One region of the Pseudomonas sp. 43A genome, then DNA from elsewhere that is predicted to be linked to it. Evidence: predicted binding sites of a transcription regulator. Region 1 holds the regulator's gene; the other holds the start of a gene.
The links. Region 1 encodes FliA, which starts transcription of late flagellar genes. Its sites were predicted from a motif close to CTAAAGTTTNNNNNNNNNNNGCCGNTAA; they were not measured.
Positions count from the first base shown of each region.

Region 2: the regulator FliA is predicted to act here: its motif matches at 4,156-4,183, upstream of motA (flagellar motor stator protein MotA).

Region 1 is NZ_CP054880.1:5,283,216-5,292,333, reverse strand. Features, by position in the region: gene flhA (flagellar biosynthesis protein FlhA) at 1-751, shown strand, start outside; gene flhF (flagellar biosynthesis protein FlhF) at 763-2,103, shown strand; gene fleN (flagellar synthesis regulator FleN) at 2,220-3,050, shown strand; gene fliA (RNA polymerase sigma factor FliA) at 3,047-3,787, shown strand; gene HUW52_RS23105 (chemotaxis response regulator CheY) at 3,954-4,325, shown strand; gene HUW52_RS23100 (protein phosphatase CheZ) at 4,344-5,132, shown strand; gene HUW52_RS23095 (chemotaxis protein CheA) at 5,187-7,466, shown strand; gene HUW52_RS23090 (chemotaxis response regulator protein-glutamate methylesterase) at 7,516-8,664, shown strand; gene HUW52_RS23085 (flagellar motor protein) at 8,664-9,118, shown strand, end outside.
Region 2 is NZ_CP054880.1:860,906-870,023, reverse strand. Features, by position in the region: gene HUW52_RS03740 (TIR domain-containing protein) at 53-460, shown strand; gene HUW52_RS03735 (caspase family protein) at 463-1,422, shown strand; gene HUW52_RS03730 (toll/interleukin-1 receptor domain-containing protein) at 1,422-1,907, shown strand; gene motB (flagellar motor protein MotB) at 2,180-3,232, opposite strand; gene motA (flagellar motor stator protein MotA) at 3,236-4,087, opposite strand; gene HUW52_RS03715 (HDOD domain-containing protein) at 4,254-5,792, shown strand; gene rhdA (thiosulfate sulfurtransferase) at 5,835-6,650, shown strand; gene asd (archaetidylserine decarboxylase) at 6,669-7,529, shown strand; gene HUW52_RS03700 (hypothetical protein) at 7,597-7,998, opposite strand; gene HUW52_RS03695 (molecular chaperone) at 8,219-9,118, shown strand, end outside.

The sequences.
Region 1 (9,118 bases):
TATCAACGCCAAAGATCCGGCTTTCGGCCTGGAGGCGGTGTGGATCGAAATTAGCCAACGTGCGCAGGCACAATCGCTCGGTTACACCGTGGTCGACGCCAGCACCGTGGTCGCGACGCACTTGAACCAGATTCTGTACAAGCACTCCAGTGAGCTGATCGGCCACGAAGAAGTGCAGCAACTCATGCAATTGCTGGCCAAAAGCTCGCCGAAACTGGCTGAAGAACTGGTGCCGGGCGTGGTGTCGCTGTCGCAACTGCTCAAAGTGCTACAGGCGCTGCTGGCCGAACACGTGCCGGTGCGCGATATCCGCAGCATTGCCGAAGCCATCGCCAACAACGCGGCGAAGAGTCAAGATACCGCCGCGTTGGTGGCTGCTGTGCGGGTCGGCGTATCCCGCGCCATCGTCCAAAGCATTGTAGGTACTGAGTCGGAGCTGCCTGTGATCACCTTGGAACCAAGGTTGGAACAAATATTGCTCAATAGTCTGCAGAAGGCAGGACAAGGCTCAGAAGAGGGCGTTCTGCTGGAGCCAAGCATGGCCGAGAAGCTGCAACGTTCGCTCATCGAAGCGGCGCAGCGTCAGGAAATGCAAGGTCAGCCGGTGATCCTTTTGGTCGCTGGCCCGATCCGCGCGATGCTCTCGCGCTTTGGCCGCCTCGCAGTCCCTGGATTGCATGTGCTGGCCTACCAGGAAATACCGGACAACAAGCAAGTGACCATCGTTGCGACAGTAGGGCCCAACGGCTGAGGTAGTGGTTTATGCAAGTTAAGCGTTTCTTTGCCGCCGATATGCGTCAGGCCATGAAGCTGGTTCGTGATGAGCTGGGCGCTGATGCCGCCATCATTGGCAACCGCCGCATTGCCGGCGGTGTCGAGCTGACGGCGGCACTGGATTACAAACTGTCGGCGCTGGCGCCACGGGTTCCGAACATGGAGCTCGAAGACGAACTGCGCAAGACCCAATCGCGCATTGTCACCGCCCAGGCCGAACTGAGCCTGCGTGGCGAAGCCGACGGCAATAGCAATCGCCAGATCTTCGCCGGGCTGCCGTTGACGGCTGGCCTGCCGCTGACTGCCGCTGAACCGCTGAGCGAGCCGACTTACGCCGCCCCGGCGCGTCCAGCCCCGGCGCCTGCGCAGTCCTCCGGCGGTGTTGATCCGCGCGCACTGGATTCGATGCGTTTCGAATTGAACAGCCTGCGCGAGCTGATGGAAGTTCAGCTCGGCACCCTGGCCTGGAATCAGCTGCAAGGCAGCCGTCCGGCGCAAGCCAACCTGTATCGCCGTCTGCAACGTATCGGCCTGTCCGGTCCGTTGTCGCGTGATCTGCTGGCGATGATCACTGATATCGAAGAACCGCGTCAGGCCTGGCGCATGCTCCTCGCGCATCTGGCACGGATGATTGCCGTACCGGAAGTCGAGCCACTGGAAGAGGGCGGTATCATTGCCATGGTCGGCCCGGCCGGCATGGGCAAGACCACTACACTCGCCAAGCTTGCCGCGCGTTATGTGCTGAAATACGGCGCGCAGAATGTTGCGCTGGTGAGCATGGACAGTTTCCGCATCGGTGCGCAGGAACAACTGAAGACGCTGGGCCGCATTCTCAATGTGCCGGTGACCCACGTCGATCCGGGCCAATCGCTGGTGCAGGCGCTGGATCCACTGCTGCGCAAACGCGTGGTATTGATCGATACTGCCGGCCTGCAAGCCAGCGATCCAGCCCTGCGCATGCAGCTGGAAAGTCTGGCCGGACGTGGCATTCGTTCAAAAAATTATCTGGTCTTGGCAACCACCAGCCAGAAACAGGTTCTAACCGCCGCTTATCACAGTTACAAGCGTTGCGGGCTTGCCGGCTGCATCCTGACTAAACTGGATGAAACGGCCAGCCTTGGCGAAGTGTTGAGCCTGGCGATCAGTCATGAATTGCCGGTCGCGTACCTGACCGATGGCCCACGGATTCCGGATGATCTGCATCTGCCGCGCCGTCATCAACTGGTCAGCCGCGCCGTCAGCGTGCAAATGCAGGAAGAACCCAGCGAAGAAGCCATGGCTGACATGTTCGCTGATATCTATCACAGCCCGACCAAGCAGGTAGGCTGAGGTATTCATGAACAGTTTTTGTACCTACATCGATGGTCTGCCATGCATTGTTCCGGTTGTGAACGCGCAGCCAGTAATGTGGCCTCCGTCTATGCAAGACAAGGTAAAGAAATAACATGGGCAGCATGCATCCCGTACAGGTGATCGCGGTGACCGGCGGCAAAGGTGGCGTCGGCAAGACTAACGTGTCAGTGAACTTGTCTCTGGCGCTGGCAGAGCTTGGCCGTCGGGTCATGCTGCTGGACGCCGATCTGGGACTGGCGAACGTCGACGTTTTGTTGGGTCTGACCCCTAAACGCACACTGGCCGACGTGATCGAAGGCCGTTGCGAATTGCGCGACGTGCTGTTGCAAGGCCCCGGCGGCATTCGTATCGTCCCGGCCGCGTCCGGCACACAGAGCATGGTTCACCTGAGCCCGGCGCAACATGCCGGCCTGATTCAGGCGTTCAGCGACATCGGCGACAATCTCGACGTGTTGGTGATCGACACCGCTGCGGGTATTGGTGACTCGGTAGTCAGTTTTGTACGTGCAGCCCAGGAAGTGTTGCTGGTGGTCTGCGACGAGCCAACCTCGATCACTGACGCCTACGCGCTGATCAAACTGCTCAACCGCGATTACGGCATGAACCGTTTCCGCGTTCTGGCCAACATGGCGCAGAGCCCGCAAGAAGGGCGCAACCTGTTCGCCAAGTTGACCAAGGTCACGGATCGCTTCCTTGACGTCGCTCTACAATACGTCGGCGCCGTGCCTTACGACGAAAGCGTGCGTAAAGCGGTGCAGAAGCAGCGCGCGGTGTACGAAGCCTTTCCGCGTTCCAAGTGCGCACTGGCGTTCAAGGCGATCGCGCAGAAGGTCGACACCTGGCCGCTGCCCGCCAACCCGCGTGGCCACCTTGAGTTTTTCGTCGAGCGCCTCGTGCAGCAAACGGCAGGGCCCGTGCTATGACCGCTAGCGGTATGAACTACTACAAGAAGTCGGCACGCGACGCTCAGTACGAGCTGATCGAGCGTTACGCGCCGCTGGTCAAACGCATTGCCTATCACTTGCTGGCGCGCTTGCCGGCCAGTGTGCAGGTCGAAGACCTGATCCAGGCCGGGATGATCGGCCTGCTCGAAGTCTCGACCAAATATGACGCCAGCAAAGGCGCCAGTTTCGAAACATACGCGGGCATACGAATCCGCGGCGCGATGCTCGACGAAGTGCGCAAAGGGGACTGGGCGCCACGCTCGGTTCACCGCAATACCCGTATGGTCAGCGACGCAATTCGCTCAATTGAAGCTAAAACCGGCCGTGACGCTAAAGATCACGAGGTTGCAGCCGAACTCCAATTGAGTCTCGACGATTACTACGGGATTTTGAATGACACCTTGGGCAGCCGCCTGTTCAGTTTCGACGACCTGTTGCAGGACGGCGAACACGAAGGGCTGCACGAGGATGGCGCGAGTGCTCATCTTGAGCCGTCACGCGATCTGGAAGATGAACGTTTCCAGGCCGCGTTGGCGGACGCGATTGCCAATTTGCCGGAGCGTGAGCGACTGGTGTTGGCGCTGTACTACGACGAAGAGCTGAACCTCAAGGAGATCGGTGAAGTCCTTGGCGTCAGTGAATCGCGGGTCAGCCAGTTACACAGCCAGTGCGCGGCCCGTTTGCGGGGGCGTTTGGGGGAGTGGCGAGCGCGCTGAAGGCAGTGTGGGGACACTGCGAACGAGGCTGGTGCGGTGATGAACGGCACCGGTCTTGCTCTGTTGTGCTCCAGACAGTCTTCGAGTGCTGCGCCGATTGATTGAAGTGGCGCGTCCAGGTGCTGGGCGCGTTTAAGACTGCTTGGAGGTCGAATTGAACAAAGACATGAAAATCCTCATCGTTGATGACTTCTCAACGATGCGGCGGATCATCAAGAACCTGCTGCGTGATCTTGGGTTCACCAACACCGTCGAGGCTGACGATGGCGTGACTGCCATTCCAGTGCTCAACAGCGGAAGCATCGACTTTCTGGTAACGGACTGGAACATGCCGGGCATGACCGGTATCGACCTGCTGCGCCACGTGCGTGCCGATGAAAAACTCAAGCACCTGCCCGTGCTGATGGTGACTGCAGAAGCCAAGCGCGAGCAGATCATTGAAGCCGCTCAGGCCGGTGTAAACGGCTACGTAGTCAAACCTTTCACGGCTCAGGCGTTGAAAGACAAAATCGAGAAGATTTTCGAACGCATCGGCTGATGAACGCGCGGGGGAGCTATGGAGCATAACGAATCTTCACAGGGCGATTTCGAGTCGACCCTGAAAAAACACGCGGTCGAACTGGTCGAAAGCCTTGAAAAAGGCAGGTTCGGCGACGCTGTGCAACTGATCCATGAGCTCAATCAGACCCGTGACCGTGGCCTGTACCAGGAAGTGGGCAAGCTCACACGTGAATTGCACAGTGCGATCGTCAACTTCCAGATCGACCCGAACATGCCGCAGGCCGAGGAAGTGTCGCAAATCACCGACGCCACCGAACGCCTGGGCTATGTGGTCAAGCTGACAGAAGCCGCGGCCAACCGCACCATGGATCTGGTGGAAAGCGCCACGCCGGTGGTCAACAGTCTGGCTGACGAAGCCCAGACGTTGAGCGCCGATTGGGGTCGCTTCATGCGTCGCGAGGTCGGGGCTGAAGAGTTCCGTGAACTGGCGCGCCGGGTTGACGGTTTTCTGTCACGCAGCAGCACGGACAACCGTGCGGTGTCGAGCAATCTCAACGACATCCTGCTGGCCCAGGATTACCAGGACCTGACCGGTCAGGTGATCAAGCGTGTGACCCAACTGGTCACCGAAGTCGAAAGCAATTTGCTCAAGCTCGTGCTCATGGCCAGTCAGGTGGACCGCTTTGCGGGCATCGAACATGACCGCGCCGCGATGCTTGCAGAAAAAGATCCACAAAAACATCTCTCGCAGGGTGAAGGTCCGCAGATTCATGCCGATAAACGAGAAGACGTTGTGTCCGGTCAGGACGATGTGGACGATTTGTTATCCAGCCTCGGGTTCTAGAGTTTTGGAATTTTAGGTTTTTTGGGTTTTTAGACCTGTAGGAGCACCCCATTAATGAGCTTCGGCGCCGATGAAGAGATCCTTCAGGATTTCCTGGTTGAGGCCGGCGAGATTCTTGAGCAACTGTCCGAACAACTGGTCGAGCTGGAAAGCCGCCCGGATGACGCAGATCTGCTCAACGCAATTTTTCGCGGTTTCCACACTGTAAAAGGGGGCGCCGGCTTCCTTCAGCTCAATGAGCTGGTGGAGTGCTGTCACATCGCCGAAAACGTGTTCGACATCCTGCGTAAGGGTGAGCGTCGCGTTGATGCAGAACTGATGGACGTTGTCCTCGAAGCACTGGACGCGGTGAACAGCATGTTCACTGAGGTTCGTGAGCGTGCTCCGATCACCGCCGCCACCCCGGAACTGCTGGCTGCCCTGGCGCGCCTGGCCGAACCGCAATCGGCGGACGCAGCCCCGGCTTCGCCGGTGGCCGAGATGATCGAAGAACTGGTCGTCGAAGGCGACGCGTCGGGCGACATCACCGATAACGAATTTGAACAACTGCTGGACTCGCTGAACGCCGTCAAGGCTGAAGCTGAAGCCCCGGCCGCTGCCGCACCTGCGCAAACGGCCGCTGAAGCCGCGAGCGATGAAATCACCGATGCCGAGTTCGAGTCGTTGCTCGATCAACTGCACGGCAAGGGCCAGTTTGCGGTGGACGCGGTTGCGCCAGCGGCGGCAGCCCCTGCGGCTCCGGCCAAGGGCGACAGCTCTGACATCACCGACGACGAATTCGAAGCCTTGCTCGATCAGTTGCATGGCAAGGGCAACTTTGCCGTGGATGCGCTGGAATCGGCGATTGCCTCGGCACCTGCGCCAGCCGCACCGGTTGCGGCGGCGGCCGGCAGCGATCTGATCAGCGATCACGAGTTCGAATCGCTGCTCGACGAACTGCACGGCAAAGGCAAGTTCTCCGAAGTCGGCACCGCTGCTGCTGGCAGTGCTTCGACTGTCGCCACGCCTGCTGCCAAGGCACCGGCCGCTGCTGCAGCGCCCAAGCCTGCCGCCAAGCCTGAGCCGAAAGCCGAAGCGCCGAAACCGGCCGCTGCTGCTCCGGCTCCGGCTCCGGCTCCGACCCGTGCGCCGGCGACACCGCCACCGGAAAAACCGGCGAGCGAAGCCGAAACCACCGTGCGCGTCGACACGGCACGTCTCGACGAAATCATGAACATGGTCGGCGAGTTGGTGCTGGTGCGTAACCGTCTGGTGCGCCTGGGTCTGAACAGCGGCGATGAAGCCATGCAAAAGGCCGTGTCGAACCTCGACGTGGTCACCGCTGACTTGCAGACCGCCGTGATGAAGACGCGGATGCAGCCGATCAAGAAGGTCTTCGGGCGCTTCCCGCGTCTGGTTCGAGATCTGGCGCGTCAGTTGAAGAAAGAGATCAATCTGGAACTGGTGGGTGAAGAAACCGACCTCGACAAAAACCTTGTCGAGGCCTTGGCCGACCCGCTGGTCCACTTGGTGCGCAACGCTGTCGACCACGGCATCGAGTCGCCGGAAGAACGCGAAGCGTCGGGCAAGGCCCGTGGCGGCCGTGTTGTTTTGGCTGCCGAGCAAGAGGGTGACCATATCCTGCTGTCGATTTCCGATGACGGTAAAGGCATGGACCCGAACGTCCTGCGTGCCATCGCGGTAAAACGCGGGGTGATGGACAAGGACGCGGCCGATCGCCTCAGCGATACCGAGTGCTACAACCTGATTTTCGCCCCGGGTTTCTCGACCAAGACCGAGATCTCCGACGTGTCCGGCCGTGGTGTCGGCATGGACGTGGTGAAGACCAAGATTTCCCAGCTCAACGGTTCGATCAACATCTACTCGACCAAGGGCCAGGGCTCGAAAATCGTCATCAAGGTGCCGCTGACCCTCGCGATCATGCCAACCCTGATGGTCATGCTCGGCAATCAGGCGTTTGCGTTCCCGTTGGTCAACGTCAACGAAATCTTTCACCTCGACCTGTCGACCACCAACGTCGTCGACGGTCAGGAAGTGGTGATCGTGCGGGACAAGGCGCTGCCATTGTTCTACCTCAAGCGCTGGCTGGTCAGCTCCGCCGCTCACGAAGAGCAGCGTGAAGGCCACGTGGTGATCCTTTCGGTGGGCACTCAGCGGATCGGCTTCGTCGTCGATCAACTGGTCGGCCAGGAAGAAGTGGTCATCAAGCCATTGGGCAAAATGCTGCAGGGCACTCCGGGCATGTCCGGCGCCACCATTACCGGTGACGGCCGCATCGCGCTGATTCTCGATGTTCCAAGCATGCTCAAGCGTTACGCCGCACGGCGTATTTGAATCCGGGGCGGCGGGGCGACAACGTCCCGCTGCACCTAATGGAGTGTTTATGGCAGTCAAAGTCCTGGTGGTGGACGATTCGGGTTTTTTCCGCCGCCGCGTCTCGGAAATTCTTTCAGCGGATCCGAGCATTCAAGTGGTCGGCACTGCAACCAATGGTAAAGAGGCGATTGATCAGGCGCTGGCGCTCAAGCCGGACGTGATCACCATGGACTACGAGATGCCGATGATGGACGGCATCACGGCAGTGCGGCACATCATGCAGCGCTGCCCGACCCCGGTGTTGATGTTCTCCTCGTTGACCCACGAAGGCGCCCGGGTCACTCTGGACGCGCTGGACGCTGGTGCGGTGGATTTCCTGCCGAAGAATTTCGAAGACATCTCGCGCAATCCCGAGAAGGTCAAGCAACTGCTGTGCGAGAAGGTCCATAGCATCTCGCGCAGTAACCGTCGTTTCAGTGCCTACAGTGCGCCGGCTCCAGCCGCAGCACCAACGCCTGCACCGGCTCCGGTGCCATCCAGCTTCAGCAGCCACAGCACCAGTGCACCGGCACGTCCGGCACCCGCGCCTGTGCATGCACCTGCTCCAAGCCGTACTCCGGCCGCCAGCGCTTCGTCGCCCGCGCCGAAACGCAAAGCCTACAAACTGGTTGCCATTGGTACGTCGACGGGCGGCCCGGTTGCGCTGCAACGTGTGTTGACGCAGTTGCCGGCGAATTTCCCGGCGCCGATCGTACTGATCCAGCACATGCCGGCAGCGTTCACCAAGGCCTTCGCCGAACGCCTCGACAAGCTCTGCCGCATCAGCGTCAAGGAAGCCGAGGATGGCGACATCCTGCGTCCGGGCCTGGCGTTGCTCGCGCCGGGTGGCAAGCAAATGATGATCGATGGCCGTGGCGCGGTGAAAATCCTCCCGGGCGACGAGCGTCTGAACTACAAGCCGTGCGTGGACATCACCTTCGGTTCGGCGGCGAAATCCTACGGCGACAAAGTTCTGGCGGTGGTGTTGACCGGCATGGGCGCCGATGGCCGTGAAGGCGCACGTCTGCTCAAGCAGGGCGGCAGCGCGGTGTGGGCACAAGATGAGGCAAGCTGCGTGATCTACGGCATGCCGATGGCCATCGTCAAAGCCGACCTCGCCGACGCGGTGTACAGCCTCGACGTCATCGGCAAACACATTGTCGAGGCGTGTCTCTGATGGATGTTTTAAGCCTTATCGGGATCATCATGGCGTTCGTCGCCATCATCGGTGGTAACTACCTTGAGGGTGGTCACCTCGGTGCGCTGGCCAACGGCCCGGCGGCATTGATCGTACTGGGCGGCACCATCGGTGCCGCACTGCTGCAATCGCCGATGAGCGCGTTCAAACGCGCCATGCAGATCCTTGCCTGGATTCTGTTTCCGCCACGGGTCGATCTGGCCGGTGGCATCGATCGCGTCGTCAATTGGAGCCTCACCGCGCGCAAGGAAGGCCTGCTGGGCCTGGAAGGCGTGGCCGATGCCGAACCTGACAACTACTCGCGCAAGGGCCTGCAACTGTTGGTCGACGGTGCCGAGCCGGAAGCGATTCGCAGCATCCTTGAAGTGGACTTTTACACTCAGGAAGCCCGCGACATCGAAGCGGCAAAAGTCTTTGAAAGCATGGGCGGCTA
Region 2 (9,118 bases), 2.4 Mb from region 1:
GGTGCCTACAGTCACTTCCTCCTTCGCACATTCGCGACTTCCGAGGAACCCCATGCAAACCTATCATCTGTTCATCAGCCATTCGTGGAACTACTCCCACGCCCACGACAATCTGGTACGCCTGCTCGGCGCGCAACCGGGTTTCACCTTCAAGAATTTTTCCGTACCGCCGCATAACCCGATTTTGGGCGCGCAAACCGACAAGCAACTGGAGGAAGCCATCGAGAACAAGATCCGCCCTTGCTCGGCGGTGCTGATCATGGCTGGCATGTACTCGACCTACAGCAAGTGGATCAACAAGGAAATCGAGATCGCCAAGCGTATGGGCAAAGTCATCATCGCGATCAAACCCTTCGGCGCCGAGCGCATTTCCACGGTCGTGCGCAACGCCGCGAACGCCGAATGCGCGTGGAGCACCAAAAGCATCGTTAGCGCGATTCGCCTGCATACGGCGGTGTAACCATGCGCAAGGGACTGTTTATCGGCATCAATCATTATCAGCACGTGGCGCCATTGAGCGGCTGCAACAACGATGCGATGGCCATGGCGTCGGTGCTGGAACGCCACGCCAACGGGCGCCCGAACTTCAGCAGTAAAGTGCTGACCTCATCTGAGGAAAACCTGACACTCAACACCCTGAAGCAACAGATTCAGAGTCTGTTTTCCGGTGATTGCGACGTGGCTCTGTTGTACTTCGCCGGCCACGGCCAGTTCGATACCAGCATCGACGAAGGGCTGCTGATTCCGCAGGACTTCAAGCACGGCGGGGAAGGCATTCGCATCAGCGACATTCTGCTGTGGGCTGATCAGGCGTCGCAGATCAAAAACAAAATCGTCATCCTCGATTGCTGCCAGGCCGGCGCGGCCGCTGCCATGCGCGGTTTGCGCGGCGGTAGCAGTGTGATTGGCGAAGGCATGACCATTCTCACGGCCTGTAAAAAAGAACAGTCCGCTCTGGAAAGTCGCGGCCATGGCGTATTCACCGACCTGCTGCTGCAAGCGCTGCACGGGGGCGCTGCCAACGTCCTCGGCAAGGTCACGCCAGGTAGCGTTTACTCGTTTGTCGACAATGCGCTGGGCGCTTGGGAGCAGCGTCCGGTATTCAAGACCAATGTTTCGCAGTTTGTACCGCTGCGTGAAGTCGCACCGCTCATTCCCGAGGAAACCCTGCGCAAACTCAAAGACTGGTTTTCCGATCCCAGCTTCGTGTTCAGGCTCGATCCAAGTTACGAGCCCACAGAGCCCTCGTTCGATGCCGATCACGGCGACATCTTCAAACAACTGCAAATGTGCAATCGCCACAGCCTGATCGAACCGGTAGACGCCGAGCACATGTATTACGCCGCCATCCACTCCACCGGCTGCCGCCTCACCGCCCTCGGCGCCTACTACCGCGAACTCGCCCTCAAAGGACACTTCTGATGCCCGTCTTCATCAGCTACCGCCACATGGACCGCGCCCACGCAATCGCCATCAACAGCCGCCTGATCCAGGCCAACATCAAGACCTACCTCGATGTGCTGGATCCTGAATCGCAAACCACCGATGACATCACCGGCGTCATCACCCGCAACATCACCGAGTGCACGCACTTGCTGGCGGTGGTATCGGAGAAGACCGCGTTGTCGTGGTGGGTGCCGTTCGAAATTGGTGAGGCGACTATCAGCAATCGAAGAATCTGTTCGTTCAAGACCGGGCCGGCGGAATTGCCGTTGTATCTGGACAAGTGGCCGAAGTTGAGCACGGATAAAGATCTGAATTTTTTTATCGATGCGTATCGTGAGGAGGTGACGAACAAGCGGTCGGTGATGCTGGATTCGATGAGTGAGTCGCTGAAGGGGACTTACAAGAAGAATGCCGAGCAGTTTCATGATCAATTGAAGAGCAGGATTCGGCGGGGGTTTTGATCGGAGGTTTACCTTTGGAGCCCCTCACCCTAGCCCTCCCGAAACTTCGGACCGCCCGGAGGGAGAGGGGACTGACCGTGGTAAATGTGCGAGGTACGCCGACCTGAAATATCGATCCGAACCTGGATTCTGAACAACATGAAGATCGGCTCCCTTCCCCCTCTACCCCTTGGGGAGAGGGCTGGGGTGAGGGGGGATGGATCTCAAGTCCCCCACAAAAACCATACCGACAGCCACAAAAAAGCCGACATCACTGTCGGCTTTTTCGTCTCTTACTGCTTCGGCGCAGGAGCCGGCGCTGGCGCCGCACTGCCCGGCTCCGCCGGTTTCGGCGCGGCATCGTCGAACAGGTTCAGCCGTTCGCGCAGCTCGTGTGCCGGCACCGGTTGCTGATCCGCAGGCAAGGCGTTCGGATCAACCGGTGTCGCCGGAGCGTTACCGTTCTGGCTTTCGTCTGCCGGTTTCGCCGGATCGGCACCTTGCGAACCTTCGATGGCGGCCTGGGCCTTTTTGGTCAGCACCACGATATCGATGCGGCGGTTGACCGGGTTGAACGGGTTTTCCTTGTCGAACAGCGCCGACGAGGCATAACCCACCACCCGCGCCACTTGCGCATCCGGATAGCTGCCGGCGATCAAGGCACGACGCGCGGCGTTGGCGCGATTGGCCGACAGTTCCCAGTTACCGAAATCGCCGGTGCCGGTGTACGGCTTGGCGTCGGTGTGGCCGCTGATGCTGATCTTGTTCGGCACCGCTTTGATGGTGTCGGCCATGGCCAGCAGGATGTCTTCGAAGTACGGCTTCAGGCGTGCAGAACCCGAATCGAACATCGGCCGGTTCTCGGCGTCCATGATCTGGATGCGCAAGCCGTTCGGCGTGATCTCGAAGAGGATCTGGTCCTTGAACTTCTGCAGTTGCGGGTTCTCGTCGACCTTGTTCTGCAGTTCTTGCAGGAGCAGTTCCAGACGCTCTTTCTCGACCTGCTCGGCCATGCCTTCAACCTGCTCGGTGTCGACCGTGACCTTGTCAGGCTGCGGTTGCGATTTCACTTCCGGGTTGAGGGTATTTTCCGGGGCCAGGGTCGGCGTGCCACCCAGGTCGATGATGTACGGCGTGCCGCTTTCGGAAAAGCCGACCGGGTCTTTGAAGTAACCGGCGATGGCGATCTTCTGCTCAGGCGTCGCGGTGGACAGCAGCCACAACACCAGGAAGAACGCCATCATCGCCGTGGCGAAGTCGGCGAAGGCGATTTTCCACGCCCCGCCGTGATGCCCGCCGGCTATGCGCTTGACGCGCTTGATGATAATCGGCTGATTATTTTCCATGACTTAGCGACCGCGAACGGCTTGTTCCAGCTCGGCAAAGCTTGGACGGTGGGCCGGGTACAGCACCTTGCGACCAAACTCGACTGCCAACGATGGCGGCATGCCGGAAGCCGAAGCCACCAACGAAGCCTTGATGGCTTCATAGACGTTCAGTTCTTCCTTGGCATCGTGGGCCAGGGAATGCGCCAACGGGCCGAAGAAACCGTACGCCGCGAGAATACCGAAGAAGGTACCCACAAGTGCCGCACCCACGTGCAGACCGATGGACTTCTGATCGCCTTCACCCAGCGAGGCCATGGTCACCACGATACCGAGTACCGCCGCGACGATACCGAAGCCCGGCATGGCGTCGGCGATGCCGTTCACCGCATGCGATGGGTGCTCAAGGTCTTCCTTGAGGCTGTACAACTCCATGTCGAATAGGCCTTCCAACTCATGCGGGGCCATGTTGCCGGACGACATGATGCGCAGATAATCGCAGATGAACGCGGTCATGCGTTCGTCTTTGAGCACCGCCGGGTACTTGGCGAAGATCGGGCTCGCAGCAGCATCTTCGATGTCGCCTTCGATGGCCATCATGCCTTCGCGGCGGCTCTTGTTGAGGATCTCGTAGATCAGGCCGAGCACTTCCAGGTAGAAAGTGTGGCTGAAGCGCGAACTGAACATGCTCAGGGACTTCTTGAGCACGTGCATGGTCATGTAGCCAGGGTTGGCCTGCAGGAATGCACCGAGTGCAGCACCACCGATGATCAACACCTCGAAAGGCTGGATCAGGGCGGCAATCTTGCCGTGGGAGAGCACGTATCCGCCGAGCACGCTCGCGAATACGACGATGATGCCGATAATTTTAGCCATAGGTAGAAAGTACTTACTTAAGTCGGGTTCAAGGTCATATTCGGAAGTTAAAAAATCTCTTCTTCTACTTATCGGCAAAACTGCGCCAGACTATAGCCAGTTCAGGCGAAAAGCCAATTTAGCCCATGCCGGGCGCGTCTACAGTCAGTGAAGATCCCCTCCAGACATGGCTAATGAAACGAACGTCCCACACGCAAAACCGACCACCCTCGACGGCTGGGTAAAGTTGCTCGATGGCGTCCGGCTGCCCGTGCCGCAAGAGTCTCACGACAAGGTGTGTCGGGCGATTCGCGACAATCGCAGCTCGCTACGCGACATCGCCGACCTGATGCAGGACAGCCCGGCACTGGCCTTGAGCATCATCCGTGAGGCCAATCGTCACACCCACGGCACCATGGCCGCGCCGGCGGAAAATCTTGAAGTGGCGATCAATCGCCTCGGCCTTGCCCGTACAGAAGAACTGCTGGCGCGGTTGCCCGCCGAGCCGCAGATGCAAATTCCCAAGGCCCTGCGCCAGTTGCAGATGATCAGCCAGCATGCGACGCAACAGGCCAACGGTTTTTTCGCCAGTCGCCTGGCGCGGCTGTGGCAGGACATTCATTGGGGCAGCCTGCTGTTTTTGTCGCCGCTGTGGCCATTGGCGCTGACCTATCCGCAAATGCTTGAAGAGTGGGAATTGCGGGTTATCCACAAGGGCGAGTCGGCCCGGGTGGTCGAGAAGCAATTGTTTGGCGTGCGCCTGCTGAAAATCGCAGAAGCGCTGGTGCAGGCCTGGCACCTGCCGATCTGGGTGCAGCAAGGCTATAAACTGCTGCTGAGTGAGCAACGCGAACTGGTCAAAGTGCTGCGCATTGCCCGTGACAGCGAACATCCGTTGCGCCAGCAGAATCGCCTCGACGATGACCCGACGCTGCGCCGTTGGCTTAACCAGCCAGCCAACACCGTGCTGCTGGCCAATGGTCTGGCGCTGTCGGCGCAACAGGCGTGGGACAGTCCGCACAGCGAGCGCTGGCAGTACCTGACCAGCCTTTATCTGCAGATTTCCATGGATGAGGTGCAACAGCAGTTGCACCAGCAAGCCGCCAACAGCGCGCGTCATCACGCGATGCCTGACCTGTGGCACCCGGCGGTTTCGCTGCTGTGGCCGTGGGGCACGCTGCGCTTGCCGGCCGGGATGTTGCCGGCCGCCGCGCCCTCAGCTGAAGACCTGGGCCAATGGCGCAAGCAATGTGCCGAACTGCTGGCCGAACCGAGTCGCTTCACCAATGCGATGAGCCTGACCGTCGCCGCGCGCGATGCCCTGGCCGCCAGCGGCATGCGCCGGGTGATGATCCTGATGGCCGACCGCACCCAATCCAGTCTGCGCGTGCAGCAAACCTATGGTTTGCCAAAAGAAGCCGCTGCGCTGACGTTTGCCGTCAGCCAAAGTAGCGTGCTGCAACGCTTGCTCGCGCAACAAGCGCAGGTGCGCATCACTCCGGACAACAATGCACAGTTCTCCGCTCTGCTGCCGCCGAGCCTGCGCACGCTGTTTCGTGGCGAGCATCTATTCCTGCGCTCTCTGGTCAACAATGGCCGGGTGATCATGATCGTCGTCGCCGATCAGGGCGGCGGGCCGTTCGCCGACATCACCGTGCAAGCCTTTGGCAAAACCGCGCAGTGCATCGAAAAGGCCCTGCACAGCTTTAGCAGCCGTGGCCGATGAGGCTGCGCTACAATCCTCCCCTTTGTGCTCTGGAGACCTCACATGTCTGACTTCTCTGGCTTGCCGCTCGTCATCGAGCCGAGCGACCTGCTCCCGCGTCTCGATTCCCCTGAACTGATTCTGGTGGATCTGACCAGCGCTGCCCGCTACACCGAAGGTCATCTCCCCGGCGCACGTTTTGTCGACCCGAAACGCACCCAGCTCGGCCAGCCGCCGGCGCCGGGCCTGCTGCCGGTGAAAGCTGATCTGGAGGCGTTGTTCGGTGAACTGGGCCATCGCAAAGAAGCGGTCTACGTGGTCTATGACGACGAAGGCGGCGGCTGGGCCGGGCGCTTCATCTGGCTGCTCGACGTCATCGGTCACGACCAGTACCACTATATAGACGGTGGTCTGCCGGCGTGGCTGGCAGAAGGCATGCCGATGTCGATTCAGGTGCCGCCCGCTGTCGGCGGTTCGCTGGCGCTGACCTTGCACGAAGCGCCAACCGCCACACGCGAATACCTGCAAAGCCGTCTCGGCGCTGCCGATCTGGCGATCTGGGATGCGCGCGGGCCGCTGGAGTATTCCGGCGAGAAAGTGCTGGCGGCCAAGGCCGGGCACATCCCCGGCGCGGTCAATTTCGAATGGACTGCCGGCATGGACAAGGCCCGTCAGCTGCGTATTCGCACAGACATGCCGCAGATCCTCGAAGATCTCGGGATCACCAAGGACAAAGAAATCATTACCCACTGCCAGACCCATCACCGGTCGGGCTTCACTTATCTGGTGGCCAAGTCCCTCGGTTATCCGCGGGTCAAGGGCTACGCCGGTTCCTGGGGCGAATGGGGCAACCACCCTGACACGCCTGTCGAGATTTAAGGTTTTTAAGGACAACTAATGAAAGAGCGTCTGTTTATCCTCAGCCAGTACCTGCTGCCTCATCACCTGCTGTCGCGTCTGGCCGGCTGCATTGCCGAGTGCCGCGTGCGCTGGTTCAAGAATGCCTTCACCCAGTGGTTCGCCAAGCGCTACCAGGTGGACATGTCGCAAGCGCTGGTCGAAGACCTGACTGCTTACGAGCACTTCAACGCCTTCTTCACCCGCGCCCTGAAAGACGGCGCGCGGCCACTGGACCAGACTCCGGGCGCGATCCTCAGCCCGGCCGACGGCGCAGTCAGCCAACTTGGCCCGATCGAACACGGTCGCGTGTTCCAGGCCAAGGGGCACAGCTTCAGCGTGCTGGAACTGCTCGGCGGTGATGCGGCCAACGCAGCACCGTTCATGGGCGGCGACTTCGCCACTATTTACCTGTCGCCGAAGGACTACCACCGCGTGCACATGCCGCTGGCAGGCACCCTGCGCGAGATGGTCTACATCCCGGGCCGGATCTTCTCGGTGAATCAGACCACCGCTGAAAACGTCCCGGAGCTGTTCGCCCGTAACGAGCGTGTAGCGTGCATTTTCGACACCGAGCGCGGCCCGATGGCGGTGGTGCTGGTCGGCGCGATGATCGTCGCTTCGATTGAAACCGTGTGGGCCGGTCTGGTCACGCCGCCGAAGCGTGAACTGAAAACCTTCCGCTACGATGAAGCCGCGCGTGCGCCGATCCATCTGGAAAAAGGTGCCGAACTGGGCCGCTTCAAACTGGGTTCGACCGCGATCGTGCTGTTCGGGCCGGATCAGGTTAAATGGGCTGAAGAACTGGCGGCGGGTTCGCCAGTGCAGATGGGCCAGGGCCTGGCGCTGCCAAACGCCTGAATGCTGTGAGCCACTGATCCGCCCGTTCGCACGTCTGCGAAAGGGCGGATACGACTCGGTGGTGCCGTTACTCTATCTGCCCACGGAAGCCGATCGGGCCTTCGTTGACATAGGTATTGGTGCCACTGAGGTTTTTCCCTCCGTCACTGGACGTGACGCTCAACGCGATAACGTTCTGATTGTCCCGGCCGCCAATCACCCACTTGCCGCCCGGATGCCATGGGGCATCATTGCCACCCCACTGATTCTCGACGTTGTACTGGTTCTGACCGGTGCGTTGCGCTTTGAAGCCAATGGGACCTTCCCCGGCATAGGTCATGGTGCCGGTGAACGTTTTGCCGTCATCGTGCGACTTGATGTCGATAGCGACGACATTCTGGTTGTCCCGCCCACCCAACACCCAAGTTCCACCCGGATGCCACGGCGCCGAACTGCCACCCCATTGATTTGCCACTGCATATTTAGACATGAACCTCATCTCCTTGAAGTTTCGGGAGACCTGCCCGAGGTTGACGGCAGGCCGTGCAACCGTGCGTTTCCGATCGCACGCCTGAGAGACTAGTAGGGCTTGGGGAATGGCATCCGGCCAGCAGACCAGCGGTCAAAAAGCCTGACGCCATCCGACGAAACAGACCACAGCTGCTAGAGTTTGGGGCATTGCCCATTTCGCCGCCGGAGCCCGTCACGGCATGAGTGAGTCTCGCCCCCAAGCCTCCCTGAGCGCCCCGACCCCGACGCAAACCCGCCTGTCGTTTTGCGAAGCCACCCCGCGCGACCTCAAGCGCTGGATCGCCGGCCTGCCCAAAGCCAACATCGGCGAAACCGCCCGCCTGCTTTATCAAGCCATGGGCGAACTCAACCAACTGCTCACGCCCAGCGACAACCGCCTCAACCTGCTGGAGCTGCTACGCCCCGAAGTGTATTTCGTCTGCCAGCACCTGGAGCGACACTTCTTGCATCAGGCGATCATGCTGGATGAACGTTCGCGCAAGATCAGCAATCTCTGTCAGGCATTACAAAGCCATCTGGCCGTCGGCTACAAACAGATCGTGTTGCGGATTGCGCCGAAGTACAGCAAGGATCGCGCGGCATTGGTCAGCACCGCCCTGCAACGGGCGGCCCATGCACTCAAAGGGCAGTTGCTTCGGGCCACTCAACTGTATAGCTCGCCGCCGGAGCATCTGTGGTTCGAACTGCATCAGCTGTATCGCAGCGCCGCTGAACTACAACTGCAACACCGCCGCGTGCACGACGATCTGGCCAGCCTGACGACAGAGTTGAGCCTGGAACAGACGTACATCTGCGCACTCTTGCTGGGCAGTGCCCGCTGCAATCAATTGCGGCAGAACCAGATCGCCCGGCTCGCCGAAGTGCTGGAACCGTGGAGCGCACTGCTCAAGCTGCATCCGGCAAGCCCGGACGCCGGTCTGCTGGCGATCAGTGCAGAACTGGATGCCGGCCCACGCTACCGCAGCATGTTTCGCAGCGAGCAACAACCCGGGTTGCTCGGTTTCGATCCACAACCGCTGGTGAATGCCATCGAAGCGCACTTGCTGCATCAGGGCAGTTCGACGCCGCTGCCCGTGCCG